2 regions of the Blautia sp. DFI.6.71 genome follow, and region 2 is predicted to be linked to the other one. Evidence: riboswitches for the same ligand, from Rfam matches in the RefSeq annotation. Region 2 holds a riboswitch; the other holds the start of a gene.
The links. Region 2 has a riboswitch for ZMP and ZTP ahead of LJE12_RS04705 (IMP cyclohydrolase). Riboswitches for the same ligand answer to the same signal wherever they lie in the genome.
Positions count from the first base shown of each region.

Region 1: it holds a riboswitch for ZMP and ZTP, as region 2 does, so the genes downstream of both, LJE12_RS14790 (formate--tetrahydrofolate ligase) here and LJE12_RS04705 (IMP cyclohydrolase) in region 2, are expected to answer to the same signal.

Region 1 covers NZ_JAJDMJ010000042.1:1,628-17,342, reverse strand. Annotated here, with positions in the region: gene LJE12_RS20155 (isopeptide-forming domain-containing fimbrial protein) at 1-2,457, opposite strand, end outside; gene LJE12_RS14825 (DUF1700 domain-containing protein) at 2,661-3,122, opposite strand; gene aguB (N-carbamoylputrescine amidase) at 3,267-4,184, opposite strand; gene aguA (agmatine deiminase) at 4,286-5,389, opposite strand; gene nspC (carboxynorspermidine decarboxylase) at 5,424-6,545, opposite strand; gene LJE12_RS14805 (saccharopine dehydrogenase family protein) at 6,535-7,815, opposite strand; gene speE (polyamine aminopropyltransferase) at 7,812-8,672, opposite strand; gene LJE12_RS14795 (aminotransferase class I/II-fold pyridoxal phosphate-dependent enzyme) at 8,675-10,132, opposite strand; gene LJE12_RS20060 (hypothetical protein) at 10,363-10,497, opposite strand; gene LJE12_RS20760 (DUF6783 domain-containing protein) at 10,752-10,844, opposite strand; gene LJE12_RS20755 (DUF6783 domain-containing protein) at 10,821-10,874, shown strand; gene LJE12_RS20750 (hypothetical protein) at 10,921-11,001, shown strand; ZMP/ZTP riboswitch at 11,171-11,256, shown strand; gene LJE12_RS14790 (formate--tetrahydrofolate ligase) at 11,421-13,106, shown strand; gene LJE12_RS14785 (aspartate ammonia-lyase) at 13,215-14,657, opposite strand; gene LJE12_RS14780 (LysR family transcriptional regulator) at 14,755-15,690, shown strand.
Region 2 covers NZ_JAJDMJ010000006.1:42,527-58,241, forward strand. Annotated here, with positions in the region: gene topA (type I DNA topoisomerase) at 1-2,009, shown strand, start outside; gene codY (GTP-sensing pleiotropic transcriptional regulator CodY) at 2,381-3,166, shown strand; gene groES (co-chaperone GroES) at 3,722-4,006, shown strand; gene groL (chaperonin GroEL) at 4,156-5,775, shown strand; gene LJE12_RS04690 (DUF6106 family protein) at 6,145-6,648, shown strand; gene guaB (IMP dehydrogenase) at 6,758-8,215, shown strand; gene LJE12_RS04700 (peptidoglycan recognition protein family protein) at 8,462-9,166, shown strand; ZMP/ZTP riboswitch at 9,258-9,338, shown strand; gene LJE12_RS04705 (IMP cyclohydrolase) at 9,410-10,123, shown strand; gene LJE12_RS04710 (phosphoribosylaminoimidazolecarboxamide formyltransferase) at 10,253-11,437, shown strand; tRNA gene LJE12_RS04715 (tRNA-Gly) at 11,829-11,901, opposite strand; gene LJE12_RS04720 (hypothetical protein) at 12,072-12,305, opposite strand; gene LJE12_RS04725 (3D domain-containing protein) at 12,476-13,615, shown strand; gene LJE12_RS04730 (O-acetylhomoserine aminocarboxypropyltransferase/cysteine synthase family protein) at 13,765-15,048, opposite strand; tRNA gene LJE12_RS04735 (tRNA-Phe) at 15,327-15,399, opposite strand; gene glyA (serine hydroxymethyltransferase) at 15,663-15,715, shown strand, end outside.

The DNA.
Region 1 (15,715 bases), on a different contig from region 2:
CTGTACCTGTTCTCCGACCTGCCATTCATAATGATCTGCAGATTTCTCAATCCAGAATTCTCCTGAATTTACATATACTTCTGCATCATCAGATCTCTCATCTGTATTAGCAGCTTTTACAGTTGCTGCATTTACGCTTTCGTGTCCATTTGCCTCTTCCTGTGCGATACAATGGAAAATAATCGTTACAGGCTGACTGTATGGCACATAAGAACAATAAAAGGAAAATCCGTTCTCATCTGCATTCAACTGAGAATCCACAGGTCTCGCTTCATATGCCTGTCCTGTTTTCTTATCCGGTACGGGATAGTTTACCTGTTGCTGAACTCCCAGTACTTCCATGCTCTGTGCACCACCTGCCAGAACCAGTCCCTGCGGCAGACCAATATCAGTAATAGTTACATCTTTTGCAATTGTTCCTGCCGTTACATTATTCACCACGATCCGGTAAGCTACCTGCTCTCCTGCCTGCCATTCATATTTGTCTGCTGTTTTATCAATTTCAAGCTGTGGACTGTTCGGCCATACTTCTGCCATATCCTTTCTGGATTCCTGTTCTCCTGTCTCAGGATTGATCAGATTATCCGCTGTTGCAGTCACAATATTTTCCCATTCCTGTCCATTGGAATCCGCAGATGCCTGACATTTAAAACGGATTGTGATCGTCTCCCCATACTTCAGGGACGGACACTCTGCTTTCCATCCATTTTCTCCCTGTCCGGTAAGCGTACAGTTCTCGCCTCCCTGACTTGTCTCTACAGCATACTGCCCTTCCAGAAACTGCAGACATGATGGAAGCTCGTCTGTAATAACAACATTTACTGCTTTTACATCCTGTTTTGTCTGAGAAACCAGAACCTCATAATCTATGATATCTCCCGTTTTCCATTCATACTGAGAAGTATTTTTCTTTACTTCCAGTTCCGGTGGAATCACACCCTTTACCCACACTGTTTCCGTATCCATTGTATCTCCGCTTCCGTTTGTACGTTCATAACTCATGGATGCATGGTTTGGTACAAGAATACTGTATCCATCCTCTGCAAGGTATTTTGAAATGTTAATTTCTGATTCCGGTCTCTGGCGTACTTTTAAAGTAAATGTGTAAGTCTGATTATCTGTAAATGCTTCATCCTGAAGGCTCTCTGCTTTGGCCCTGCAGGTCACTTTCTGTCCTTCAACAGCAACATCAAACCAGTCTGTCACTGTCTGCCCTGCATCATTCACAATACTGACTTTTGATGCATCCTCTATAGTAAGACAATCCTCAAGTATATCCTGTACCACAAAGGATTTCAGTCTATTGGGTGTCACCTCTGCCCGGATCATATACTGAAATTCCTGTCCCTGACGAATGCCAAAAGGTTTTTCTTTTGATGCAGCAGCTGCCTGTTCCCATGTACAGTTTGCCTCTCCCACACGTTTCTCAGGTGCTTTTTTCATCTCAACATCGCCGAAACAATAGGATGTAAAATCAAAATATGCATATGCTTTACAGTATTTCTGTCCTTTAAAGTTCGGACAATAACTGTTGCCTGATGGATCCAGATATTTATTTCTTGTAATCTCTGCCCATCTTTCCTGAGAACCGGCTTTTGCAATGGCATCTTCACGACTTTTATCCCATTTATCCAGTCTGAACTGATGACAGAATTCTACCGTAAAATTATCTGTATTATAAAAAAGATTCAGCCATCCTCTCGGATCATCCGGCTCAACGGAACCAAGGGGTGAGCTTACAGAATTTCCATCTACCGTCAGATAATCATTGTTTTTCAGAACATATGCATTATCCAGACTGCTGTCTGACGGAATACGGACTCCCTGTCCCGCATCAATATCACGTATGGTTCCATGGCCACTGATCGGCAGTGTTTCTTCTGTTCCATGCTTCAGAAACTGAAACTTAACCTTTGCGTATCCTACAGAATAAATAAATACACCGATACTGTTTTTGGAAAAGCCAACCATTGGATAAGCTTCATTATCTTTCCATGCAAACGTAGCTCCGCCTTTATTCTGAACAATCGATTCTGCAGTGCGCAGATCATAACGGGGTTCTGCATTCTCTACTCCCACAAGAATGAGTCTGACATCAACAATATTTCCATTTCCATCTTTTCCTACATTGTTATAACGCATCCCTGCGCTTCCGGCTTTATAGTCCGCTCCTACACGAACGCACTCTGTGTCACGTTCGCTTTTTCCATTGTCTGAAAAAGCTTCCCTGTCCAGATTATCACACCCAAAAGATTCATATGTGGTAATTCCGGGCTGAAACTTCATGTTAAAGCGATAACCATACTCTACCACCTTGTCACTGTCCCATGTTTCTACAGTTAACGGTGCCGCCTGAGTTACGCAGACAGGCACAAGCCCCAGAATTGCCTGCAGAATAAAAAGCATTGCAAGCAGCAAAGCTCCAAGGCGTTCTTTCAGTTTGAAATTGTGTTTCATTTTCCGTCTCCTTTCCGAACAAAAAATATAAAAATGAATGTGGGATTTTTCCCTGCACCTGGCAGGATTAAAGAATAGAAATAAGTTGAGATTGTATGATTATAAATATTCAAGGGGAATTAATATCGTGAAACAAGAACGTTTACACTTAAGATTTTTAAGATTCTGCGCAGGGTTTCTTTTCTGAAACCCTGCACAGATTTTCATTGATCATTTCTTTTCTTCAGCCATGAAAGAAAATAAAGAATAATTGCAAGAATAATAAAAAACGGAATCGCAACTCCGATTATCAGTATCAGTAAAACAATTATAACAGCCGCCGCTGCAATAACAACAGCCCTGCCATGCCAGGTAGAAAGATCGATTACTTTTTTCCATCTTTTCTCCTGCTGATGAGGAAGCTCTGTCTCATTGCCATAACTGCTTCCATAAGAAGAATACTCTCCGTAATCTTCCTGTGTACTTCCATCATCTGTATCGATCAGAGTTTTTGCTATCAGATGCGGGTCTCCCAGTTCCTGCAGTACTTCCTGCTCTGAACGTCCGCCACGTACCTGAGACTGTATATAATCTTCATAATACCTGATATGTGCTGCTGCTTTGCCCTCCTGCATCTGACCGGCAAGCTGGCTTCTCAGGATTTCCAAAAATTCTTTTCTGTTCATCTTCTACACTCCATTTTGCCAGAAATACATGTCAAAACTCTACTGCTCGCTCCGTTATCAGTAACGTTCGTACTCTTATTTTACCATATATACCGCAGGTAGCAACTAATATAATCATAAACTTTTTATGAAATTCTTATAAACTCAGTTACTGTTCACTCCGTTCTCAGTAACTGAGCCAAAATTCATTCCGGAAATTTTTGCATACATCTCCGGTCTGCGGTCTCTGAAAAGTCCCCAGTTCAGTCTATCTGCCTTTAATGCATCCAGGTCAAAAGTGCTTACAAGCACCCCCTCTTCCCCTCTGGGCAGTTCTGCACAGAGAGCACCTGTGTTGTCTGTGATAAAAGAAGAGCCGTAAAAATTAAGAGCAGATTTCTGCATTCCGTTTTCCGGACATGGCTCTACTGTTTCCTCACCGATTCTGTTGGCAGCGATCACAGGGATCAGGTTGGAGGCAGCGTGTCCCTGCATACATCTTCTCCAGTGTTCCATGCTGTCGCATTCCAGGATGGGTTCACTTCCGATGGCAGTGGGATAAAAGAGAAGCTCTGCTCCCTGCAGTGCCATACATCTTGCCGTTTCCGGGAACCACTGATCCCAGCAGATTCCAACTCCAATGGTTCCAAATCTGGTATCAAAAACCTTAAAGCCGGTATCTCCCGGTGTGAAATAGAATTTTTCCTGATAATAATGGTCATCCGGAATATGTGTTTTCCGGTAAACGCCGAGATTCTTCCCATCTGCATCCAGAACCGCAACGCTGTTATAGGTATTATTGACCTCTTTTTCATAAAAGCTGACCGGGATCACAATCCCCAGCTCTGCCGCTACCCTGCTGAAATGACGCACTGCAGGGTTTTCCTCTGCAGTCTGCGCATATTCATAATACTCATATCTGCGCTCCTGGCAGAAATAGGGCCGTTCAAAAAGCTCCGGAAGAAGAACAATCTCAGCTCCCTTTGCTGCTGCCTGACGCACCAGTTCCTCTGCATGGGCAATATTTTTCTCCACACTTTTACTGCATTTCATCTGAACTGCTGCCACTGTTACATTTCTCATCCTGTCTGTTCCTCCTGCTCCTGTTTACATAAGTAAGTTTTTTCATAACTTTCAGGTAATAACCCTCAAACACATGACTCTCAAAGTTTTCTGCATCAGGGTCAGATATTTTTTCCGGGAATCTGCTGGGTAATACAGTGAATATTTCCACCGCCGACAATGATGGCTCTGGCATCAATGGGATAAATCCTTCTTTCAGGAAAACACTTCTGCAGAATCTCCACTGCCCTTTTGTCATTTTCATCCCCAAATTGTGGAAGGATGATCCCTCCATTGGAAATATAGAAATTCACGTAACTGGCAGCCATCCGTTCTCCTGCTTCCCGTTCGTCTTCTCCCTCTTCAAACACAAAGCCATCCACATCTTCCTGGGTAAGGCAGACCGGTTTCTGAGGAATCGGAAGCTTATGAATCTTAAATTTTCTGCCTTTTGCATCTGTTTCCTGTTCCAGCACCTTCAGATCAGCCAGAGACATGGCATACTGCGGATCTGTCTCATCCTCTGTCCATGCAAGCACAACCTCTCCGGGCCTTACAAAAGCGCACACGTTATCCACATGCTCATTGGTTTCATCCTGATAGATTCCACATGGAAGCCAGATAATCTTGTGGACACCGAGCCAGTACTTCAACTGTTCCTCTATCTGTTCCCTGCTCATCTGAGGATTGCGTCCCTGACTCAGAAGACAGGCCTCTGTAACGATCAGAGTCCCCTCTCCGTCAGAATGGATGGAACCGCCCTCAAGCACAAAAGGTCTGGCATCCAGACATGGACAACCAAGAGTCCTGCAGATAAAGGCAGCCACCCTGTCGTCCTTCTCCCAGTTCCGGTAAAGTCCATCAAAGTCTCCTCCCCAGGCATTAAACTGCCAGTCAACTCCACAGACCGCCCCTTTCTCATCCAGAACCATGGTTGCTCCCACATCTCTGGCCCAGGCGTCATCTGTCTCGCATTCCAGCAAAGTCACACCGGAAACATTCCCCAGCTGATTCTTTGCATTCTCCATCTGAGCTTTGGAAACCAGCATATACACCTTTTCGCTCTCTCCAATAGCCTCTGCAACTTTCACAAATGCTTTCTGTGCTTCCCTTGCCCCATAATTCCAGGAACCGGGACGTTCCGGCCAGATCATCACACATCCCTCATGAGGCTCAAATTCTCCGGGCATACGATATTTTGTTCTGTTCTTCTCTGTAACTTCCATGTCTGTCTCCTTTTCTTTGATAGCCCGGCAGATATCAGGAAAGCCGGCTCTTAAAGTCTTCGTATCCGAAATGTCTGATAACCTCACACTCTCCGTCCTCATGCATAACCGCAATATCCGGCAGCGGCATACCGTTAAATGTATTATTCTTCACCATAGAATAAATCGCCATATCCATAAAATACAGCTTGTCCCCGATCCGGATCTCTCTGTCAAAGGAATAATCTCCGATTACATCTCCTGCCAGGCAGGTGCAGGAAGATAAGCGGTAGGTATATGCCTTCTCCCCTGCTTCCCCGCTGTCCTTAAGAGGCGGACGATAGGGCATCTCCAGCACATCCGGCATATGGCAGGCTGCAGAAGCATCCAAAATCAGCGTTCTGATCTCATTTTCCACAATGTCCATAACCTCTGTCACCAGATATCCGGCATTCAGGGCAACAGCCTCCCCGGGCTCCAGATAAATATCCAAATCATAGGTTTCCTTCATATGCTGAATACATTTTTCCAGGAGCTTTACATCATAATCCTCTCTGGTAATGTGATGTCCGCCGCCCATATTCAACCAGGAAACCTCAGACAGAAATTCTCCAAACTTCTCCTCTACTGCCTGCAATGTTTTCTCCAGGTCATCCGCATTCTGTTCGCAGAGCGTATGGAAATGCAGTCCGTCGATCCATTTCAGACATTCCCCGTCAAAGTTCTCTCTGGTAACCCCCAGCCTGGAACCCGGCGCACAGGGATCATAGATTGCATGATCCCCCTGAGTGGAGCATTCCGGATTAATACGGAGTCCCAGACTGGCTCTGGTACACACATCTTTAAATTTCTTCAGCTGTGCTGTGGAATTAAAGATAATATGGTCACAGATACGATCCAGTTCCTCTATATCTTCTGTACGGTAAGCAGGGGAAAAAACATGATTCTCTTTCCCCATCTCTTCATATCCAAGCCTTGCCTCAAACAGACCGCTGGCAGTGGTACCTGCCAGATATTTTCCGATCATGGGATACAGAGCAAAGCCGGAAAACGCTTTCTGCGCCAGAAGGATCTTACACCCGGTATCCTCCTGGACTTTTTTCAAAATCTCCAGATTCTCCCGCATCTTCTTCTCATCGATCACATAGCAGGGAGTTTGCAGTTGATCAATCTTCATTGGCTTTCCAGACCTTTACCAGTTCAGGATCTTCGCAGACTTTCCATGGAAGTCCCCATTTGTTCAGTGCTTCCATATATGGATCCGGATCAAATTCTTCCACATTAAATACACCCGGCTTCTTCCACTGTCCGGTCACTACCATCATGGAACCAATCATAGCCGGAACACCTGTTGTATAGGAGATTGCCTGGGATTCCACCTCTTTATAACATTCCTGATGATCACATACATTATAAATATAAATACTTTTCTCTTTTCCGTCCTTAACACCTGTGAAAATACAGCCGATATTTGTTTTACCCACTGTTCTCGGACCCAGAGATGCAGGATCCGGCAGAAGAGCTTTCAAAAACTGGATCGGCACGATCTCCTGTCCATTAAATTCCACAGGTGCGGTGGAAAGCATTCCTACATTTTCCAGACATTTCATATGTGTCAGATAGCTCTGTCCGAATGTCATAAAGAAACGGATCCTCTGTACTCCCGGAATATTTTTTGCCAGTGATTCAATCTCTTCATGATGAAGAAGATACATATCCTTCTTTCCTACCTCAGGGAAATCGTAGACAGATTTAAATTCCATAGGCTCTGTTTCTACCCAATGTCCGTCTTCCCAGTAGGAACCATTTGCGGAAACCTCTCGAAGATTGATCTCCGGGTTAAAGTTTGTGGCAAAAGGATATCCATGATCACCGCCGTTACAGTCCAGAATATCAATGGTATGGATTTCATCAAAATAATGCTTCAAGGCATAGGCACTGAATACACTGGTAACACCCGGATCAAAACCGGTTCCCAGAAGAGCAGTCAGTCCTGCTTCCTTAAATTTCTCATCATAAGCCCACTGCCAGGAATAATCGAAATATGCAGTAAAGCCTTTTTCTTTACATCTCTTTTCATAGATTGCACGCCATGTGGGATCTTCTGTATCCTCTGCTTCATAATTGGCAGTATCAATATAATCCGCACCGGCTTCCAGACATGCATCCATGATGGTAAGATCCTGATATGGAAGTGCCACATTCAGGACAGCATCCGGCTTATAGGCTCTGATCAATTCTGCGACCTCTGCTGCATTATCCGCATCTACCTTTGCTGTCTCAATTTTTGTCTTCGTTGTACTTTCAATCTTCTCTTTGAGTGCATCGCATTTTTCCTTTGTCCTGCTTGCGATCATAATCTCTGTAAAAACATCGCTGTTCTGACAGCATTTGCGAATTGCCACTGAAGCTACCCCACCACATCCGATTACCAATAATCTGCTCATAAACTGTTTTCCTCCTCTTCCAGTAAATCTTCTACATATTTTGGAAGCATAAATGCTCCTCTGTGAAGGTTTGTTGTATAATACCATGTTTCTATATTAAGATTATCAAACCTCTCCGGCCTGAAATCTTCCAGTGGATGATATTTCTTTGATGCAAATCCAAAAAGCCAGTATCCCGAGGGACAGGTAGGGATATGTGCCTGATAAACCCTGCTCACCGGAAATGACCGGAAAACCTTTCTGTGCATCTTTCTGCATTCCACCTCATCCTCATCATAAAAAGGACTTCCATGCTGATAAACCATGATTCCGTCATCTCTGAGAGCCTTATAACAGCTTCCGTAGAATTCCTTTGTAAAAAGTCCCTCTGTATGTCCCAGCGGATCTGTGGAATCATTGATGATCAGGTCATATCTGGCCTTTTTATTCCGCAGGAACCGAAGGCCGTCTTCATAATAAATGTTGACTCTCTCATCCTTCAGTCCCTGGGCAATATCCGGAAACATCTCCGCACATACATCCACAAACATTTTATCGGATTCCACCACATCAATGCTCTCAATCTGTGGATAATGGATCAGTTCTCTGGCAACTCCACCGTCACCGCCGCCGATGATCAGAACATTTTTTACATTGGGATGTACTGTCATTGGCACATGCGTGACCATTTCATCATAAATAAATTCATCCTTGTCAGAAAATACGATCTCACCGTCCAGAGCCACAAATCTTCCAAATTCTTCAGACTCAAACACATCGATTCTCTGAAATTCACTTTCCCCTGAAAATAACTGTCGGTTAATCCGGACAGAAAGCTTTACATTTCCTGTATGGAACTCGGAATACCATAATTCCATGATCAGATACCCCCTTTCAGGACCTGAAGATTTTCTACCTTCGGATCCTCCATTCCCTGCATGGAACAGCCTTTGTCTCTTGCATAAAGAATGTATTCTACAATTTCCTGTGTCACCATTTCTCCAGGAGCAAGAATCGGGATTCCCGGAGGATAACACATAACAAATTCACCGCTGATCCTGCCTGCCGCCTGTTCCATGGGCAGAGATTCTTTCTCCGCATAAAATGCCTGCTGTGGAGACGCCACCACTGCAGGTGCGATATATTCCCCGGAAAGCATACCTGTGCTGTCCTTCTTATACAGACGTTCAATATCAGCCAGTGCCCCTACCAGTCTCTCAATATCCTGAAGCCTGTCTCCGATGGAAATGTAAGCCAGAATATTACAGATATCTCCAAACTCAATCTGAATATCATATTCATCTCTGAGAAGATCATAAACTTCAATACCTGCCAGCCCATTTCCCAGTGTATAAATGGAGAGTTTTGTAACATCAAAATCAAAAACACTGGTTCCATTGATCAGATCCATACCATATGCATAATAACCGCCGATCTCATTGATCTCCTCTCTGGCATACTGCGCCATCCCTGCAACCTTTTCAAAGGATTCCTCTCCCCTGAGTGCCAGATTTCTTCTGGAGATATCCAGACTGGACAACAGAAGATAAGAAGCGCTTGTGGTCTGAGTCAGATTGATGATCTGGCGCACTTTCTCTGCATTCATACTCTTATTCAAAAGCAGCAGCGAACTCTGTGTCAGACTTCCGCCGGATTTGTGCATGGAAACTGCCGCCATGTCAGCACCTGCCGCCATTCCGGATACAGGAAGGTTTCTGCCGAAATAAAGATGGGTTCCATGAGCCTCATCTGCCAGCACCTTCATTCCTCTTGCATGAGCCTTCTTTACGATAGTCCGCAGATCCGAACAGATTCCATAATAGGTAGGGTTATTTACAAGAACTGCCACCGCATCCGGATTCTCATCCATAGCCTTCTCCACCTGACTGACTTCCATGCCAAGGGAAATGCCCAGCTGCGCATTCACCTCCGGGTTTACATAAACCGGAATTGCACCGCACAGTACCAGGGCATTGATGGCACTTTTATGTACATTTCGCGGCAGAATGATCTTATCCCCTGCCTTGCAGACAGACAGGATCATGCTCTGCACTGCAGATGTGGTTCCTCCTACCATAAGGAATGCATGCGCTGCGCCAAAAGCATCTGCTGCAAGCTCCTCCGCTTCTCTGATCACCGAAACCGGGTGGCAGAGATTGTCCAGCGGCTTCATAGAATTAACATCCAGCCCCACACATTTCTCTCCCAGCAACTGTGCAAGCTCCGGATTTCCTCTTCCTCTTTTATGTCCCGGCACATCAAAGGGAACGACTCTCTTCTTTCGGAAACGTTCCAGTGCTTCATATATGGGCGCATGCTGTTGTCTTTCATAATCCATTTGACATGTTCCTCTTTTCCTGTCGTCATGTACCGGCAAATACAGTTCTATCATTCAGCAATTGTATACTGCCTCAAACCGGCACAATGATTCAATTATTTCTCTATATATTCAAGTCGAACGCATGTGAGACACATCCTCGCAAAGCGTTTATCTCCAACCATATCCTTTATATTTGCTATATCTGCACAAAAAAAGAAGCAGATAAGTTCATTCACCATCTGCTTCTCTCATGATCTATAGAATTTCTCAGGCTCTGTCTCTTTATATACTGACCGGATTTCCCGTATAAATCCGTCTGTATCCTGTGCCTGTTCCCGTATTCTGAAATATTCATGACTGCTGTCGTCTTCAATCGCTGGCAAATATATGCTATGCTCTTATTGACCGTTTCACAAGATGATGTGTGCTTACGCACTGATTATTATAAAGTAATCAACTTATAAAATTTGAGCTCCTAACTCAATCAATAATGTGGTGTCTCCCACCCGGCAACTGCCCCGCCTGTCCGTATGGCTTAACATTCAGAAACTGTCTCTGAATGTGAGCAAATATTTGCATGAAAACGATAATGTCTTTTCATACTAAAGATGAGAATAACATATCTTCTGAACTGTTGTCAATTCCATTTTCCATATTTTGCACTAGAGCGTGTCTGAAAAAGGCTTTCTGCAAGATGTGCGTCACAATTTGTGGGATATTTTGCCCGGATGAGGGCGCCGTAGCGGGCTACGGCAACTGAATTCGGGTGAAATATCCCGCAAAGTGGGGGCGTGCAGATTGCGGGAATGATTTTTCAGACACGCTCTAGCTTTACCCGCTTTTTATATTTTCTTCATTTATCAGGGAAAACTGTGTTTATTTTTTAACAATTTCTTTCCTTGAGAAAACGTATTTTCTTTCATGACCAGGGATTACGATTCTCTTCTCTTATCAATTTGCACAACTTTTATCCAGTTTACTCACATTTTTTGACGTTTCAACAAAATTTTCTTGACATTTTTTTCTCAAAATGATATATTGTATTCATCAATTGAAAGAACCTTCGAGTACTGACGGAAAGAGTGGAGTGCAAACCACGTGGAGTCGGAGGTTTGTGGGAGCCGACCGTCTGGGCAGTATTTGAAATATTCAGATACTGGCCTTTTTTTATAACTTTCAGGGCAGAAATCAGGAATACCAGGCAGACCGGCCAATACTTCTTTCAATTAATAATTGTTGCTGATCGCGGAGTGAACAGCAACAGAAGTTTTTCATGTTATGCGGAAACGAAAGGAGAAAAACAATTATGGGATTCAAATCAGACATTGAAATTGCACAGGAATGCGAGATGCTTCCAATTACTCAGATCGCAGAGAAAGCAGGTATTGACGACAAATATCTGGAGCAGTACGGAAAATACAAAGCAAAGATCGACTACAATCTCTTAAGAGAGACAGATAAACCCGATGGAAAGCTGATCCTCATGACAGCTATCAACCCGACTCCAGCCGGAGAAGGAAAAACTACTACTACTGTAGGTCTTGCAGATGCTATGCAGAAACTTGGCAAGAACGTTATGGTAGCCCTTCGTGAGCCATCCTTAGGACCGGTATTCGGAGTAAAAGGTGGTGCAGCAGGTGGTGGATATGCACAGGTTGTTCCTATGGAAGATATCAACCTTCACTTCACAGGTGACTTCCATGCAATTGGTGCAGCAAACAACTTACTTGCAGCTATGATCGATAACCATATTTTCCAGGGCAACGCATTAAACATTGACCCACGTAAGATCACATGGAAAAGATGCGTAGATATGAACGACCGTCAGCTTCGTAACGTAGTAGACGGCCTTGGCGGAAGAACAAACGGTATGCCTCGTGAAGACGGATACGACATCACCGTTGCATCTGAGATCATGGCAGTTCTCTGTCTTGCAAGTGACATCAAAGACCTGAAAGAAAGATTATCCAAGATCATCATCGGATATACATATGGTAAAGTTTCTGAGCAGAAACCTGTAACAGCCGGTGACCTTCATGCAGAAGGTGCTATGACAGCTCTGTTAAAAGATGCCCTGAAACCAAACCTTGTACAGACTCTGGAACACGTTCCTGCAATCGTACACGGCGGACCATTCGCAAACATCGCTCACGGATGTAACTCCGTAACAGCTACAAAGATGGCTCTGAAACTTGCTGATTATGCGATCACAGAGGCTGGTTTCGGTGCTGACCTTGGTGCTGAGAAATTCCTCGACATCAAATGCCGTATGGCAGGCTTAAAACCAAGTGCAGTTGTTATCGTAGCTACAGTACGTGCTCTGAAATACAACGGCGGTGTTGCAAAAGCTGATCTCAACAACGAAAACCTGGAAGCACTTGAGAAAGGTCTTCCAAACCTGCTCAAACATGTATCCAACATCAAGAATGTATACAAACTGCCATGCGTAGTTGCTATCAATGCATTCCCTACAGATACAAAAGCAGAGCTTGATCTTGTAGAAGCAAAATGTAAAGAACTGGGCGTTAACGTTGCTCTTTCTGAAGTATGGGCAAAAGGCGGCGAAGGCGGAATCAAACTTGCAGAAGAAGTTATCCGTCTTGTTGAAGAACCAAACGACTTCTCCTATGCATATGAACTGGAAGGTTCTATCGAAGACAAACTGAACCAGATTGTTCAGAAAGTTTACGGTGGCAAGAGAGTTGTCCTGACAGCTAATGCTCAGAAACAGGCGAAACAGTTAGAAGCTCTTGGCTTTGGCAACTGCCCGATCTGTGTAGCTAAGACACAGTACAGCTTAACAGATGACCAGACTAAACTGGGTGCTCCTACTGACTTCGAAGTTACAGTACGTAACCTGAAGATTTCCGCTGGTGCAGGATTCATCGTAGCTCTTACAGGCGAGATCATGACAATGCCAGGTCTTCCTAAAGTTCCGGCTGCTGAGAGAATCGACGTAGACGAGACAGGTAAGATCACAGGTCTGTTCTAATCCAGTTGAAATCAATCGAATAATTCAAAAATATAAAAATCATATTTATATATGATATGTGTCCAGACGATTTTACAGGCGGGAAGATTTTCCCGCCTGTTTTTTTCTTTATTTTTTTATAAGATAATCTTTTCCGGAAATACCAGGTTCCGTCATATGGATCGGATCCAGAATGCGATTAAGTTCATCCTCGTCCATAAGCTTTTCTTTCAGAATCAGACTTCTTACAGATTCGCCTGTCTTAATTGCCTTTTTTGCAATATCCGCAGCCTTCTGATATCCAAGATGGGGGCTGATTGCAGTGATAATACCTACACTGTTTTCTACCAGATAACGGCATCTTTCTTCATTTGCCGTAATTCCTACAATACAATTATCCACCAATGTCTGGACTGCATAGCCAAGAGTATCGATAGACTGGAACATGCAATAGAAAATAATCGGCTCAAACGCATTTAATTCCAGCTGACCAGCCTCTGCAGCCATGGTAATGGTAACATCATTACCAATAATATTAAAAGCAACCTGATTCACTACTTCAGGAATAACCGGATTAACTTTACCTGGCATAATAGAGGAACCATTCTGTTTTGCCGGAAGATTAATCTCCCCAAAACCAGTACGTGGACCGGAGGACATCAGACGGAGATCATTTGACATTTTGGAAAGAGTTACCGCACATGCTTTCACAGCACCGGAAACGGCTACAAATGGATCCAGATTCTGAGTGGAATCAATCAGATCAAAAGCCTGTATAAAGTCCATTCCCGATATTTCAGTGAGATTTGGAACAATTCTTCTCAGATAGCCCTCATCTGCATTAATTCCTGTTCCAATAGCAGTACCTCCCATATTAAGAGTCCGCATTTCATCCATTGCTTTATCCATTCTGTGGATATCACGCATGATTGCTACCGAATATGCCTTAAATTCCTGTCCCAGACGAATTGGTACTGCATCCTGCATCTGTGTACGCCCCATTTTTATTATGTGATCAAACTCTGTAGCTTTTTCATTAAGAGCATCATAGAGGCGAAGAAGCTGTTTTTTCAGATTCTGCAACAAACGAAGAGAAGTCATTTTACCGGCAGTAGGAATAACGTCATTGGTAGACTGTCCACAATTCACATCATCGTTAGGATTTATAATTGTATAATCGCCCTTTTTTCCTCCCAGTATCTCAATCGCGCGATTTGCAATTACTTCATTGGCATTCATATTTAAAGATGTGCCAGCTCCTCCCTGAACAGGATCCACAATAAATTCATTATGGAATTTTCCTGAAACAATTTCATCACATGCCTGGACAATCGCCTGTGCTTTTTTCTTCTCAAGAAGCCCCACCTCACAATTGGTTATCGCTGCTGCTTTTTTTATGTATGCAAGACTGTTAATAATTTCCGGATGCATATTCAACCCCGTAATGTGGAAATTTTCAGCCGCACGTAAGGATTGTACTCCATAATATACATCTTCCGGAATATCCTTTACACCAATAGAATCCCTTTCTACACGATAGTCTGTTTTTTTCATAGTTATTCGCCCTCCCATGTATTTGCCCTCATTATATATCTCTGCTATAATATAATCAAATACATATATTTTTATAAAATATATAGTGTTTAAATTATATATCGGAGGAGTTTATATGTTTCAGGGAATGGAATACATCTATGAGGTCTACAAGGAAAAAAGCTTTTCCAAAGCTGCTGCTGCTCTTTTCATTTCGCAGCCTTCTTTAAGCGCCAATGTAAAACGTGTGGAAAACCGTATTGGCTATCCTATTTTTGATCGAAGTACCAAACCTTTACAGTTAACTGAAGTCGGAAAACATTATATACAGGCTGTTGAAAAAGTCATGGATATTGAAAATAATCTCGAAAACTACCTACTGGATCTGGGAAATCTCAAAACAGGAACTCTTAATGTAGGTGGCAGTAACTTTTTTTCTTCGTGGATTCTGCCTCCCCTTATTGCTGATTTTTCCCAAAAATTCCCCCATGTTCAAATTTCTCTTGTAGAAGAAAGTACAGCAAAGCTATCCCAGTTTCTCCAGGCCGGAAAGTTAGATCTGGTGATTGATAACTGTATTCTGGATAACCAGATTTTTGAACGTTATATCTACCAGAAAGAACAACTTCTTCTTGCAGTTCCCAAAAATTATTCAGTAAATACCAGACTGCAGAAATATCAGATTCCTATTGAGGAAATCCGGAACGGGCAGTTCCGTTCTTCTCATATTCCTTCTGTTCCATTAAACAAATTCGAGAACGAACCATTTATTATTCTTCGTTCAGATAATGATACCGGTAAGCGTGCACTTACCATTTGTCAGGAAAATCACTTTTCGCCTTCTGTAGTATTTCGCCTGGATCAGCAGATGACTGCCTATAATATTGCATGTTTGGGAATGGGTATCACTTTCATCGGGGATCTTCTGCTCTCCAGAGTTCCAACAAATTCAGAACTTGTTTTTTATAAGCTGCCCGGTCAGAGCAGTAAACGCACTGTGTTTTTTTACTGGAAGAAAGGCCGCTATATCAGCAGAGCCATGGAAGAATTCCTGAGGCTGCCCTTTTCCTGATATGCCATAATCAAATAGGCTGTGG
Region 2 (15,715 bases):
TCGGTGCGAATTACGATGTGGAAGCTTCTAACGGACATGTCCGTGATTTCCCGAAGAGTCAGTTCGGAATTGATGTTGAGCATGATTTTGAACCCAAATATATAACGATCAGAGGAAAGGGAGAACTGCTTGCAAAGCTTCGCAAGGCTGCAAAGAAAGCAGATAAGATTTATCTTGCAACTGACCCTGACCGCGAGGGAGAGGCAATTTCCTGGCATCTGATGCAGGCATTAAAAGAAGATCCGAAGAAGATGCACAGGATTACCTTTAACGAGATTACCAAGACAGCAGTAAAATCATCAATCAAACAGGCCAGAGACCTGGATATGGATCTGGTAGATGCACAGCAGGCAAGACGTATGCTTGACCGTATGGTAGGTTATACCATCAGCCCGCTTCTCTGGGCAAAAGTCAAGAGAGGCTTAAGTGCGGGGCGCGTACAGTCTGTTGCGCTTCGTATCATCTGTGACAGAGAAGATGAGATCAATGCGTTTATTCCGGAAGAATACTGGAGCCTGGAGGGAGATTTTCAGGTGAAGGGTGAGAAGAAACCGTTGCAGGCGAAGTTTTATGGAACAGATAAAAAGATGGATATCCACAGCAAAGAGGAAATGGATAAACTTCTGGCCTCTCTGAAAGATAAAGAATATGAGATCAATGAAGTAAAGAAAGGCGAGAGGATCAAGAATGCACCGCTTCCCTTTACTACAAGTACCTTACAGCAGGAAGCAGCCAAGACCTTAAACTTTTCCACACAGAAGACAATGCGTCTGGCACAGCAGCTGTATGAAGGAATTGATATCAAAGGAAATGGAACGGTAGGTGTGATCTCTTATCTGCGTACAGATTCCACCCGAATCTCAGAGGAAGCAGATGCTGCTGCAAGAGAATATATCACTGCTCAGTACGGAGAGGATTATGTTTCAAAGTCTGAGAAAGCTGTGAAAAAGGGACAGAAGATCCAGGATGCTCACGAAGCGATCCGTCCTACAGACATCAGCCGTACACCGGCTGTACTGAAGGAATCTCTTTCAAGAGATCAGTTCAGACTGTATCAGCTTATCTGGAGACGTTTTGCGGCCAGCAGAATGGCTCCTGCAAAATACGAAACAACATCTGTAAAGATTGGTGCAGACCAGTATATTTTTACAGTCTCTGCCTCCAAGATCATATTTGACGGATTTATGTCTGTATACACAGATGAAGAGGACCAGAAAAAAGGAAATGTTCTGAATCAGAGTCTTGAAAGAGGAATGAAGCTTAGTCTTAAGGAACTGAAACCAGAACAGCATTTCACGCAGCCGCCTGCACATTATACAGAGGCATCTCTGGTCAAGACTATGGAAGAACTGGGGATTGGACGTCCAAGTACCTATGCGCCGACGATCACAACGATCATCAGCCGCCGTTATGTTGCAAAAGAACAGAAGAACCTGTATGTTACAGAGTTGGGGGAAGTTGTCAATAATATTATGAAACAGGCTTTCCCGAGTATTGTAGATGTAAACTTCACTGCGACTATGGAAGGGCTTCTGGACTGTGTGGCAGCAGGAACTGTAAAGTGGAAGACAGTAGTAAGCAACTTCTATCCGGATCTGAAGAAGGATGTAGATGCTGCAGAGGAAGAACTTGAAAAGGTTGATATTCAGGATGAAGTGACAGATGTGATCTGCGAAAACTGTGGCAGACATATGGTGATTAAATATGGTCCTCATGGACGATTCCTTGCATGTCCGGGATTTCCGGAATGCAAAAATACCAAACCATATTTTGAGAAGATCGGGGTGGCATGTCCGAAATGTGGAAAAGAGATTGTGCTTAAGAAAACCAAAAAAGGACGTAAGTACTACGGATGTGAGGATAATCCGGATTGTGATTTCATGTCCTGGCAGAAACCATCAGCAAAGAAATGTCCGAAATGTGGAAGCTATATGGTGGAAAAGGGGAATAAGCTTGTCTGTAGCCAGGAGACATGTGGATATGTAGAGGCAAAGGACGAGAAAGAATAATAACGGATTGTAAATGTTATAAATGGGACTGTTGCAGCAGTTGAAAATGAATTTCATTAATGCAACAGTTCCGTTTTTTGTCTTACAGTCAGTGACTTTCTGACTTTTTGTCTTCAATCCTTTGAATTTTTGATGATGATATTTATTGAATAATATTATAAAAGGAATCTATTTTCAGAAAAGCAAAAATAAATAAAAAAATAGTAAAATTTGTCTTGTAATTTGACTTTAAAACGTGTAAAATCAAAGTATCAGTAATGTTAATAACCATGTGTGTCTGAATCTTCCTTGCGAGCAAAAGAAAGTGACTGCTCATTTATGAAATAATGACAGAAAGATTTCGGATATGTACAGGGTGAAAGGAGGACAATATGAGTGTTCAGCTGCTGGATAGAACAAGAAAAATTAATAAACTTCTGCATAACAGCAGTTCCAGCAAAGTGGTATTTAATGACATCTGTCAGGTTCTGATGGAGACACTGAGTTCCAACATTCTGGTTCTCAGTAAAAAAGGAAAGGTTCTGGGTGTCAGTTTATGCCCGGGAGTAGAGGAGATCACTGAACTGATCGAGGACAAGGTTGGCGGATATGTAGATTCCCTGTTAAACGAGAGATTTCTGGGTGTCCTGTCAACAAAAGAGAATGTAAATCTTCAGACACTGGGATTTGAACATGTATCAAGCAGTTATCAGGGAATCATTAATCCGATAGATATTGCAGGGGAACGACTGGGTACTGTATTTATGTATCGTTATGAGAAACCATATGACATTGAAGATATTATTGTCAGTGAATATGGAACAACCGTTGTAGGGCTGGAGATGATGAGAGCGGTCCATGAAGAGAATGCTGAGGAGGACAGAAAGCAGCAGGTAGTGAAATCTGCGTTTAATACTTTATCTTTCTCCGAACTGGAGGCAATCATCCATATCTTTGATGAACTTGACGGAGATGAGGGAATCCTGGTTGCAAGTAAGATCGCAGACCGCGTGGGAATCACCAGATCTGTTATCGTAAACGCTTTGAGGAAGTTTGAAAGTGCCGGTGTGATCGAATCCAGATCATCCGGTATGAAGGGAACCTACATTAAAGTGCTGAATGAAGTCATCTTTGATGAACTGGAAGAGATTAAAGCTCAGAGAAATAAGAAATCCTGATCCGTAAATAATGAATACAAGAAGGCTGTCTGCTGTATGGTGGACGGTCTTTTTGTTATGTTATAGAAAATTATTCCGTAATATGCTTATAACATAATAAAGCCCTCCGGACTAGTACAGCGAATATTAAGTAACTGCTATATTGACTTGTCTGATTTTTCATCTGCGGCGTTGTCGTCAATCGCCGTAGCCACCGCTACGCCTCATTCCTCCGCCTTGCAGCTGAAGCAATCATCCTGCGTCAATATAGCAGAAACTTAATTTTCGATGTACTAGTTATGACAAAATTATTTGTAAATTAAGAAAACAAAAGAAAAGAAGAGTATATATAAGTAAAAAAGAGAATATATATTATTTTATAATGATAAAAGCACTTGCGAAATCGACTCATTTTCAATAATATAAGGACAGTGATTAGCACTCGAAGTAAATGAGTGCTAGCAAAAATCGGCAGGATTAGACAGAGTGCCGAAACAGTTACCGGATATTTTGCAATAATGGAAAGAGTACGGTAACAGGAAAGCTTTAGTTGGAGAATAAAGGAGGATATAGATCATGACATTAGTACCTTTAGGTGACAGAGTTGTATTAAAACAGGTTGAAGCAGAAGAAACAACAAAATCCGGTATCGTTCTTCCGGGACAGGCACAGGAGAAACCACAGCAGGCAGAAGTTGTAGCTGTAGGACCTGGCGGAGTTGTTGACGGCAAAGAAGTAAAAATGGAAGTAGCTGTAGGTGATAAAGTTATCTACTCCAAATATTCAGGAACAGAAGTAAAAATGGATGGCACAGAATATATCATTGTAAAACAGAATGATATTCTTGCAATTGTTAAATAAGCAATATCAAAATAGAAAACATAAATGAAGATACTTATAAGATAATGTTTGCAGGTAAGATAATATTTACAGGATGTAACATGAGATATCGGACAGGTATCAGAAAGAATTCATAGAAATCAGAATTTGAATCAGGAGGTCATATTATCATGGCAAAAGAAATTAAATTCGGCGCAGAAGCCAGAGCAGCTCTTGAAGCTGGTGTAAATAAATTAGCTGATACAGTAAGAGTAACATTAGGACCGAAAGGAAGAAACGTAGTTCTTGACAAACCATACGGAGCTCCGCTTATCACAAACGACGGTGTTACAATCGCAAAAGAAATCGAACTGGAAGACGGATTTGAAAACATGGGCGCACAGCTGATCAAAGAAGTGGCTTCCAAAACAAACGATGTAGCAGGTGATGGTACAACAACAGCTACTGTTCTTGCACAGGCTATGGTTCACGAAGGAATGAGAAATCTGGCAGCAGGCGCTAACCCGATCATCCTCAGAAAAGGTATGAAGAAAGCTACAGATGTAGCTGTAGAAGCAATCAAGAACATGAGCCAGACAATCAGCGGCAAGAAACAGATTGCAAACGTTGCATCTATTTCCGCAAGCGATGAGACTGTTGGACAGTTAGTAGCAGATGCTATGGAAAAAGTTTCCAAAGACGGTGTTATCACAGTAGAAGAATCCAAGACAATGCACACAGAACTTGACCTTGTAGAAGGTATGCAGTTCGATCGTGGATATGTATCCGCATATATGTCAACAGATATGGAAAAAATGGAAGCAAATCTGGAAGATCCATACATCCTGATCACAGACAAGAAGATCAGCAACATCCAGGAAATCCTTCCATTACTGGAGCAGATCGTAAAAGTTGGTGCGAAACTTCTTATCATTGCTGAAGATGTAGAGGGCGAAGCTCTTACAACTCTGATCGTAAACAAATTAAGAGGAACCTTCCAGGTAGTAGCTGTCAAAGCTCCGGGATATGGTGACAGAAGAAAAGAAATGCTTCAGGATATCGCAATCCTTACAGGTGGTCAGGTAATCTCCGAAGAAGTTGGTCTGGAACTGAAAGACGCAACTATGGAGCAGTTAGGACGTGCAAAATCTGTTAAAGTTGCAAAAGAGAACACAGTTATCGTTGACGGTATGGGTGACAAAGATGCAATCGCAAACCGTGTTGCTCAGATCCGTGGACAGATTGAAGAAACAAAATCTGAATTTGATAAAGAAAAATTACAGGAAAGACTTGCAAAACTGGCTGGCGGCGTAGCTGTTATCCGTGTTGGTGCTTCCACTGAGACAGAAATGAAAGAAGCGAAGCTTCGTCTGGAAGATGCTCTTGCAGCTACAAGAGCAGCAGTAGAAGAAGGTATCATCGCAGGTGGTGGATCTGCTTACATCCACGCATCCAAAGAAGTTGCAAAACTTGCAACAACTCTGGAAGGTGACGAGAAGACAGGTGCAAATATCATCCTGAAAGCTCTGGAAGCTCCTCTGTTCCGCATTTCTGCAAATGCAGGACTTGAAGGTTCCGTAATCATCAACAAAGTAAGAGAATCCGAACCGGGAATCGGCTTTGATGCTTTGAACGAAAGATATGTAGATATGGTAAGCGAAGGTATCCTTGATCCTGCAAAGGTTACAAGAAGTGCTCTTCAGAATGCTACAAGCGTTGCGTCTACATTACTGACAACAGAATCTGCTGTTGCAATTATCAAAGAAGACACACCTGCACCGGCTGCTAATCCTGGAATGGGAATGATGTAATTTTTAATAAACGATAAAATTATACCGTAGTATGCTTATAGCAATTCTCTGAAATAATGCATCTTAATCCAGCCCATCAGAGTGTGAAATCCTGCGTCAGATATCTTTGCCGTGCGTCAGCACGCCTGCAGATATCTTCCTTGTCTTTCGCACTCTGCTGAATTGTCTTAAATGCATTATTTACGAGGATTGCTATAGATAAAAACAGCGCAGGCGGAAATATGTGAAACGGAACCGTCGTCATAGACGATGGTTCCGTTTTGTGATATAATGCAGAAAAACAGCATGATGAATAAAATATAATTGTTAAATATGCTGTGCAAAAAAAGCTGCTTTCAACAGCTGAACAAATGAAAAGGAGACGAAACAATGGGCGACTTGTATTCAGAATTACTGGTAAAGAAAGATAAGACGGCTAAAGACAGCCTGCTCAAATACGGTCTGATCGTTTTGACAGTGCTGGCAGTATTTGCCGGACTTATCATCACACCGCTGGCACTGATCATTGCCGTAGCGCTTGGAATTGCATGCTATTTTGTAATCCCGAAAACAGATGTAGAATATGAATATCTGTTTATCAATGGCGATTTTGACATCGACATGATCATGTCAAAGACAAAAAGAAAGAAAGTAAAGAGCTTCAAATTATCAGAAGCAGATCTGGCAGCACCGCTGGATTCCCACAGAATGGACTATTACAACGGAAACCAGAACATGAAAGTACTGGACTTTTCATCAGGAAATCCGGAGCATAAACGCTTTGGTGTTATCACAAGACTGGACGGAAATTTATGCAAGATCATCCTGGAACCGGATGAGGCACTTGCACAGGCTATGAAAAATTCAGCACCGAGCAAAGTTTTTTTGGATTGACATAGAATCTGATTTTTGTTACACTTGTTGAAAATAAAAGGACCAGTTGCTGGTTCCTTTTTACATTACAATAGTAATTTAATTTCATATACGCAAGGGAGGAAATGCAATGGGTACTATCATTGGTGAAGGCATTACTTTTGATGACGTGCTGTTAGTTCCGGCATATTCAAAGGTAATTCCGAATCAGGTAGATGTCACAACTTACTTAACAAAGAAGGTTAAACTGAACATTCCTATGATGAGTGCAGGAATGGATACAGTAACCGAGCATCGCATGGCGATCGCTATGGCGAGACAGGGTGGTATTGGTATTATTCATAAGAATATGTCCATTGAAGCGCAGGCAGAAGAGGTAGACAAGGTAAAACGTTCTGAGAACGGTGTTATCACAGATCCTTTCTATTTATCTCCTGAACATACACTTAAGGACGCAGATGAGTTAATGGCAAAGTTCCGTATCTCCGGTGTGCCGATCACAGAGGGCAGAAAACTGGTCGGAATCATTACCAATCGTGATCTGAAGTTTGAGACAGATTTCAGCAAGAAGATCAAAGAGTGCATGACTTCTGAGGGACTGATTACAGCCAAAGAGGGAATTACACTGGAAGATGCCAAGAAGATTCTGGCAAAATCACGTAAAGAGAAATTACCCATTGTAGATGATGACTTTAACTTAAAAGGCTTAATTACTATTAAAGATATTGAGAAACAGATCAAATATCCTCTGGCTGCAAAGGATGAGCAGGGACGTCTTCTCTGCGGTGCTGCGGTAGGAATCACTGCTAATGTACTTGCACGTGTTGATGCACTTGTAAAGGCATCTGTAGACGTGATCGTAATTGATTCTGCACATGGACATTCAGAGAACATTCTGAAGGCTGTACGCGAGATCAAGGCAGCATATCCGGAACTGCAGGTAATCGCAGGTAACGTAGCAACAGGTGCTGCGACAAAGGCTCTGATCGAGGCCGGTGTAGATGCAGTTAAGGTTGGTATCGGACCTGGATCTATCTGTACCACACGAGTTGTTGCAGGTATCGGTGTTCCGCAGATCACTGCTGTTATGGACTGCTACGAAGCTGCAAAAGAATATGGAATCCCGATCATTGCAGACGGTGGTATCAAGTATTCCGGAGATGTCACAAAGGCAATCGCAGCCGGTGCGAATGTCTGCATGATGGGAAGCATGTTTGCAGGATGCGACGAGAGCCCGGGAACATTCGAACTGTATCAGGGCAGAAAATATAAAGTATACCGCGGTATGGGATCTATCGCAGCTATGGAGAACGGAAGTAAAGACCGTTACTTCCAGGAGAATGCGAAGAAACTTGTTCCGGAAGGCGTAGAAGGACGTGTTGCTTACAAAGGACATGTTGAGGATACTGTATTCCAGCTCATGGGCGGTCTTCGTTCCGGTATGGGATATTGTGGAGCAGAAACTATTGAGAAGCTTAAAGAAACAGGCAGATTCATCAAGATTTCTGCTGCATCTCTTAAGGAATCTCATCCACATGATATTCATATCACAAAAGAAGCTCCGAACTATAGCGTAGATGACAAATAATAAATTTCAGGTGTAATATATGCCCCGGCTGGCTGCTGATGGAAAGAAATAAGATTTCCAGGCATGCCGGCCGGGGTATTTTTTGCAGGGAGTAAAATCCCGTAAGAGAAGGTAAAAATGCAAAAGCATATAAACAAAAAGAAAAAAACAGATACCAGAACAGGGAAAACTGCAGTAAAAAAGAAAAACAGCAGGTCGAAAAGACGAAAGAGCAGCAGAGTAAGGCAGAGAAATCAGAGAATTCTTATGAGCCTCATGCTGCTCGTGATCATAGTTCTGAGTGGGTGGATCATAATAAATCGGGCCAGTGAAAATGGATGGAGTATTGGGGACTTTTTACATAATTCTGACACGATGGTTTCTGATGGGGAACAGTCAGGAACAGACAATACGGATTCTTCAGGCGGACCGGAACAATGGCAAAAAGAAGGGGCGCCGTACATAGATGTGGAACTGCTGACGCCGAATGAATATTCCAGACCGCAGATTCCCATTGAGAGTGTACAGTATATTGCCATTCATTATACTGCAAATCCGGGGGCAACAGCCATTGCAAACAGGAACTACTTCGAGAATCTGGCGACTACTCATGACACAAAGGTGAGCAGTCATTTTGTAGTGGGGCTGGATGGGGAAGTGGTGCAGTGTATTCCTACGTCAGAGATGTCCTATGCGACGAACTCACGTAATGTAGATACTTTGTCCATCGAGTGCTGTCATCCGGATGAGACGGGGAAATTCAATGAGGCAACTTATGATTCGGCAGTGAAGCTTTCTGCGTGGTTGTGCGTGCGGTTTGGACTTACATCAGAGAATGTGATCCGGCATTATGATGTTACCGGAAAAAACTGTCCGAAATATTATGTGGAGAATCCGGATGCATGGATACAGATGAAATCGGATATTGCGGCGCAGATTGATGTTGATTATGGTTTGCAGGATGTTCAGTAAAACGAAAATTCAGCACAGTACAAAAAAATTTGCCTTGAAATCCACAAAGAAGTATTGTACTATAATAACAATGTGTGATTTTTTTTCACAACAGTGCCTGCATGACTGGCGGAAGTAGGATTACCTACAGGGAGTGCAGCGAGTATATGAGCCGACCGCCTGGGCAGCCTGGAAATTATTCAATGAATAAATAGGTTTCCCAGGCTTTTTTTAACCTTATTTTTAACGAAAAGGAGAAAAATTATGGAAATGTTATCACTGGAAAAAGAACTGAAAGAGAATTCCTATCCTGGCAGAGGAATTGTGATTGGACGTTCCGCAGACGGTAAGAAAGCAGTGACAGCTTATTTCATCATGGGCAGAAGCGAGAACAGCAGAAACAGAGTATTTGTAGAGGATGGTGAGGGAATCCGTACCCAGGCATTTGATCCGTCCAAACTTACAGATCCGAGTCTGATCATCTATGCACCTGTACGTGTACTGGGAAACAAAACAATCGTAACTAACGGAGATCAGACAGATACCATTTATGAGGGAATGGATCATCAGCTTACTTTTGAGCAGTCCTTAAGAAGCAGAGAATTCGAGCCGGACGGTCCGAACTATACACCTCGTATCTCCGGTGTTATGCACGTAGAGAACGGAAAATTCAACTATGCAATGTCAATTCTCAAGAGCAACAACGGAAATCCGGATGCATGTAACAGATACACATTTGCATATGAGAATGCCATTGCAGGAGAGGGACATTTCATCCATACTTATAAATGTGACGGAAATCCACTTCCAAGCTTTGAAGGCGAACCGAAATTGGTAGCAATTCCGGATGATATGGATGAGTTTGCAGAACTTCTCTGGAACAGCCTGAACGAAGATAACAAAGTATCTCTGTTTGTAAGATATATTGATATTGAGACAGGTAAGTACGAAAGCAAGATCATTAATAAGAATAAATAATAGTCACTTACTGAGTACAGATAGTGCTCATAGATTATTGTGAACATAAGACGATGCTTTCGCAGTAAGAAATTATTTACAGGAATTAATTTTAAAATACTTATTTGGTTCATACGGAGGATTTATATAATGAAAGAATTCGAATTAAAATATGGCTGTAACCCGAATCAGAAACCTGCAAAAATTTATATGGCAGACGGATCTGAGCTTCCGGTAAAGATCCTTTCCGGAAGACCGGGATATATCAATTTCCTGGATGCTTTTAATGGCTGGCAGCTGGTATCCAATCTGAAGAAAGCAACAGGACTTCCTGCAGCTACATCTTTTAAACATGTATCTCCTGCCGGTGCTGCTGTAGGACTTCCTCTTACAGAGACTCTGGCAAAGATCTACTGGGTAAATGATATGGACTGGAAGAATTTTTCACCATTAGCATGCGCTTATGCAAGAGCTCGCGGTGCTGACAGAATGTCCTCTTTTGGTGATTTTATTTCTCTTTCTGATGTGTGTGATAAAGATACAGCACTTCTGATCAAGAGAGAGGTATCTGACGGTGTTATTGCACCTGGATACACAGAGGAAGCACTGGAGATCCTGAAGCAGAAGAAAAAAGGAAACTACAATGTGATCCAGATCGATGAGAACTTTGTACCGGCTCCGCTGGAACACAAAGAAGTATTTGGTGTAACTTTTGAGCAGGGCCGTCAGGAGCTTGAGATCGATGATGCAATGCTTTCCAATATTGTGACAGAGAATAAAGAGCTTACAGAGGAAGCAAAACGTGATATGAAGATTTCTCTGATCATCCTGAAATATACACAGTCCAACTCTGTATGCTTCGTAAAAGATGGACAGGCTATCGGTGTTGGTGCAGGACAGCAGTCACGTGTACATTGTACAAGACTTGCAGGACAGAAGGCAGACAACTGGTTCCTTCGCCAGTGCCCGAAAGTGCTGAATCTGCCATTTAAAGATACAATTTCACGTGCGGAACGTGACAATGCCATTGATGTTTATATCGGGGATGAATATATGGATGTACTTGCTGATGGTATGTGGGAGAAAACTTTCACAGAGAAACCGGAAGTATTTACAAAAGAAGAGAAACGTGCATGGCTGGATCAGATGACGGATGTTACACTGGGATCTGATGCATTCTTCCCATTCAGTGATAATATTGAGCGTGCGCATAAGAGTGGTGTGAAGTATATTGCGCAGCCGGGTGGATCTGTGCGTGATGATGCTGTGATCGAGACTTGCAATAAATATGGAATGGTGATGAGTTTTACTGGTATCAGATTGTTCCATCACTAAGGTGCTGGTATGGGGACGCGCAGGACATTATATGTTTTTGTCCGCGGTTTCGGAGCCTAAGAAAAACTAAGCGCCAGGAAATCTGCTAAAAACATGTAAAAAAATTTCAAACTCGCCGCAAATGCGGCTCAGACAGTGAAATTTTTTTACATAACGCAGATTTCCTGGCGCTAACTTTTTCTAAGACTCCTGCAAATGCGGGCAAAAACATATAATGTCCTGCGCTGGTGTAGAGCCGCGTAGCGAAGCGGATTGCGAATATACGCTTGACTCAGGGATGTTAATCAAGGATATTGGCTATAGATGTTATTCGCAGATATGGAATTGCTATAGTTATGGAAAGTTAATAGAAGGGGATGAAAAAAGCATCAGCCTTAGCTGATGCTTTAAGAGCGATAGACGGGGCTCGAACCCGCGGTCTCGACCTTGGCAAGGTCGCGCGTTACCAACTACGCCACTATCGCATTTATGATGTCAGTTGAGTGATTACCTCAGCGACAAAATATATGATACTATATGCAGTGGAGTTTGTCAAATGTTTTTTTATTTATTTTGAAATTTTTTATGATGGTTTTATTGAAAAATTATGACTCCCTGAAAAGTGCTGAAATTGGCACTTTTCAGGGAACAATACTTACATATTAAGTTCTTTCATTAATTCTTCCTGAGAAATGAATTCGTGACAGTCAGGGTTGTTTTCGATTTCCTTTAACATTATTAAATCTGTTTCATCGGGTTCAACTTTTTCTATATCTGCGAATGTATCAGGCAGTTTAAAATGTTTTTGAATAATATGCCAGAAGATATTAGCATCTTTATCACTCATAATTGATACAGCACCTATAATACGTTCTTTAACAGCAGTCATAAAATCACACTCCTTTACGAAAAAATATTTATATTTTATCTTATCTTTCGTAAGGCAGAATAGAATTCTGATAATTTTACTATAGCATATAGAAATAATAGAAGCAATATAGTTTATGAAGATTCCGTGAAGGATGGGGTGGAAAATTGCAAATTGGGAGGGGGTGTGCTATGATAGGACAGACGGAGAGAGACGATAAAGGAGTTGAGGCTCAGTTTATGAAGAAAAAAATTTTAGTATTATTAGTTTGCAGTATGCTTACTTTACCAACAACAGTTTCTGCGGATATTCTGGATTATGAGGGGACAATTAATGCTTATAAGGAGGATAATAAGATACCGCAGACATTTGAGATTGATGATGGAAGTGGAGAGAAGGTAACGGCAGTTGCCAAGTCGGATAAGGTTTCTGTTTCTGCAAAGGCAACTTATATACGCTCTATGCCGGGGAAAAACGGAAAGAAGCTTGTAAGAGTGTATCTTGGTACCGGTGTAGAGAGAGTGGCCGTATGTGATAATGGCTGGAGTAAAGTGACTTATGAGAAAAAGAGCAAAAAGGGTACGGAAAAGATCAGTGGCTATGTGCCCACAAAACATATCAATGACAGTGATCAGGTTGCTCAGGCAAAGGGAACTTTTACAGCACTGAAGGACAGTGATATTCTGGATTATCCGGGAAAGAAGGATGGACAGGTAGTAGGTGAGGTCATTCAGGAGGATGAAGTGAAGCGCCTGGCTACAGTAAATGGCATCTGGAGTCAGATTTACTATAAAAAAGAGAATGGAAAAAGAGGCATTGGATATATTCCTACCAGTGTTCTGGAGAATACAGCAGCAGAGGAGAAAACAGAGGAGTCAAAGGTCGCTAAAGTAGACGGTGAAGAAGCAGGAACAATTCATAAAAGTGAAGGCAAAGGTGTTTTTGCAGAGGCTGTGGATGGCGTAACTGCTTCAAAAGGGGAGGCTGTAGATGGAGTGCAGGTGGGGACTCCGGTAGCTGTGTCTTCAGATGCGTCACTGATTCCGCTGGGAACTTTTAAGATTACTCATTATTGTTCCTGCAGTATTTGTTGTGGCCCTTGGGCAAATGGTATTACTTCTACAGGGGTGACTGCTACGACAAACCGTACGATTGCGGTGGATCCTACACAGATTCCATATGGATCTAAGGTTGTGATCAATGGACAGGTTTATGTTGCAGAGGATTGCGGTGGTGCGATTAAACATAATTGTATCGATATTTATGTTGCTACCCATCAGGAAGGGGAGGACAAAGGGGTATATTATACAGATGTTTATTTGTTAAAGTAGAAAATAAGAAAGAATTTAACCGAATCAAGTAGCAAAGCGGATTGCGAATATCCGTTTGACCTGAAAATAAAAATCCGGAAGAATCTGGAAATGATCTGTTATAGCTGTGATCATTTCAGAAGTTCTTTCGGATTTTTTGAAATTATCTTTTATGCGTTTTTTAATGCCTGTTCGATGTCAGCAATGATGTCTTCAACATTTTCAATACCAACGGAGAGACGGATCATTCCCGGTGATACGCCGGCTTCTGCAAGCTGTTCATCGTTCATCTGGCGGTGAGTATGGCTTGCAGGATGCAGGATCATGGTTTTGGATGCTGCTACGTGCGTTGCGATGGTGGCAAGCTTTAAGCTGTCCATAAAGCGGACTGCAGCTTCTCGACCACCTGTCAGTTCAAAGGAGATAACACCGCAGGTTCTGCCTTCGTTCATGTATTTCTGAGCAAGTGCATAGTATTTGTCATCAGGAAGTCCGGCATAGTTTACGTGAGATACTTTCTCATGGGCATTCAGAAATTCTGCAATTCTTTGTGCATTATAGCAGTGGCGTTCTACACGCAGAGGAAGAGTTTCCAGTCCAAGGTTTAACAGGAAACAGTTTGTAGGAGACGGGATGGAGCCAAGGTCACGCATCAGCTGAGAGGTTGCCTTTGTAATATAAGCCTTCTTTCCAAACTGTTTAGTATAAATAACACCGTGATAAGATTCGTCCGGTTCAGTCAGACCATGATATTTATGTCCACAGGCATCCCAGTCAAAGTTGCCGCTGTCAACGATAGCTCCGCCAACCTGCACAGCATGTCCGTCCATATATTTGGTTGTGGAATGGGTAACGATATCAGCTCCCCATTCAAAAGGACGGCAGTTTACAGGTGTAGCGAAGGTGTTGTCTACAATAAGCGGAACTTCATGTTCGTGAGCAACCTTTGCGAATTTTTCAATATCCAGAATTACCAGAGCCGGGTTTGCGATGGTTTCGGCGAAGAGTACCTTTGTATTCGGACGGAATGCAGCAGCGATTTCTTCAGGGCTTGCATCTGTGTCAACGAAGGTGCAGTCAATCCCCAGTTTCTTGAAGGTAACAGCCAGGAGATTAAAGGTTCCTCCGTAAATTGTGGATGCTGCTACAACATGGTCACCAGCTTCGCAGATATTGAATACCGCATAAAAGTTGGCTGCCTGTCCGGAAGAAGTAAGAATTGCGGCAACACCGCCCTCTAAATCTGCAATTTTTGCTGCTACAGCATCATTTGTCGGGTTCTGCAGACGGGTATAAAAATAACCCTCTGCTTTCAGATCAAAAAGCTGTCCCATCTCATCAGTAGTATCGTATTTATATGTTGTACTCTGACAGATTGGGAGTGCACAAGGTTCACCCTTTGATGGAGTGTAACCGGAATGGAGGCATTTAGTCTCTAATTTTAAGTCACTCATGAGTTTTATTCCTTTCTTTATGCGTAAGTTGCTCCCGGAGTGTGTTTGGAAAAGGTTTTCTGCAAGATGTACATCTTACTTTGCAGGAATGATTTTTCAAACATACTCTGGTAAAATATTGTATTAATATGATATATTGATACAATATTTCATAATAGCAGTAAGAAAATTATACCGCCAAAAACAGGATAAGACAATAAAAAAGACAATAAAAAATGCTCAGGCTTTTTCTAACCAGCCATGAGCAAAAAAGAAAAAAGATAATAAAAAATAAAAAATGCCCAGAGCCGGAATCGAACCAGCGACACGAGGATTTTCAGTCCTCTGCTCTACCAACTGAGCTATCTGGGCATTTGGTCTGTGAACTGTTGTGTATCACAGGCCCTATAATAGCATATTGATTGTTTGAATGCAAGCAATTTTTACGATTTTTGCGAAAAAATAAAATTATGAAAAATTTTCTATTGCCCCAAATGACTGCGGATAAGTATGCTGATCTATTCTATAAAATATTTTTGATGCGCGGACAAATGTCTTTTGGTGATTGACATGATGGATAGAATTGGTTATAATCGGAATAATTACTGAGCGTATAACAAAGGAGGAGCACGAAGATGTATTCAATCGACGACGTAGCAAAGACAGACAAGGATATCGCAGATCTGAT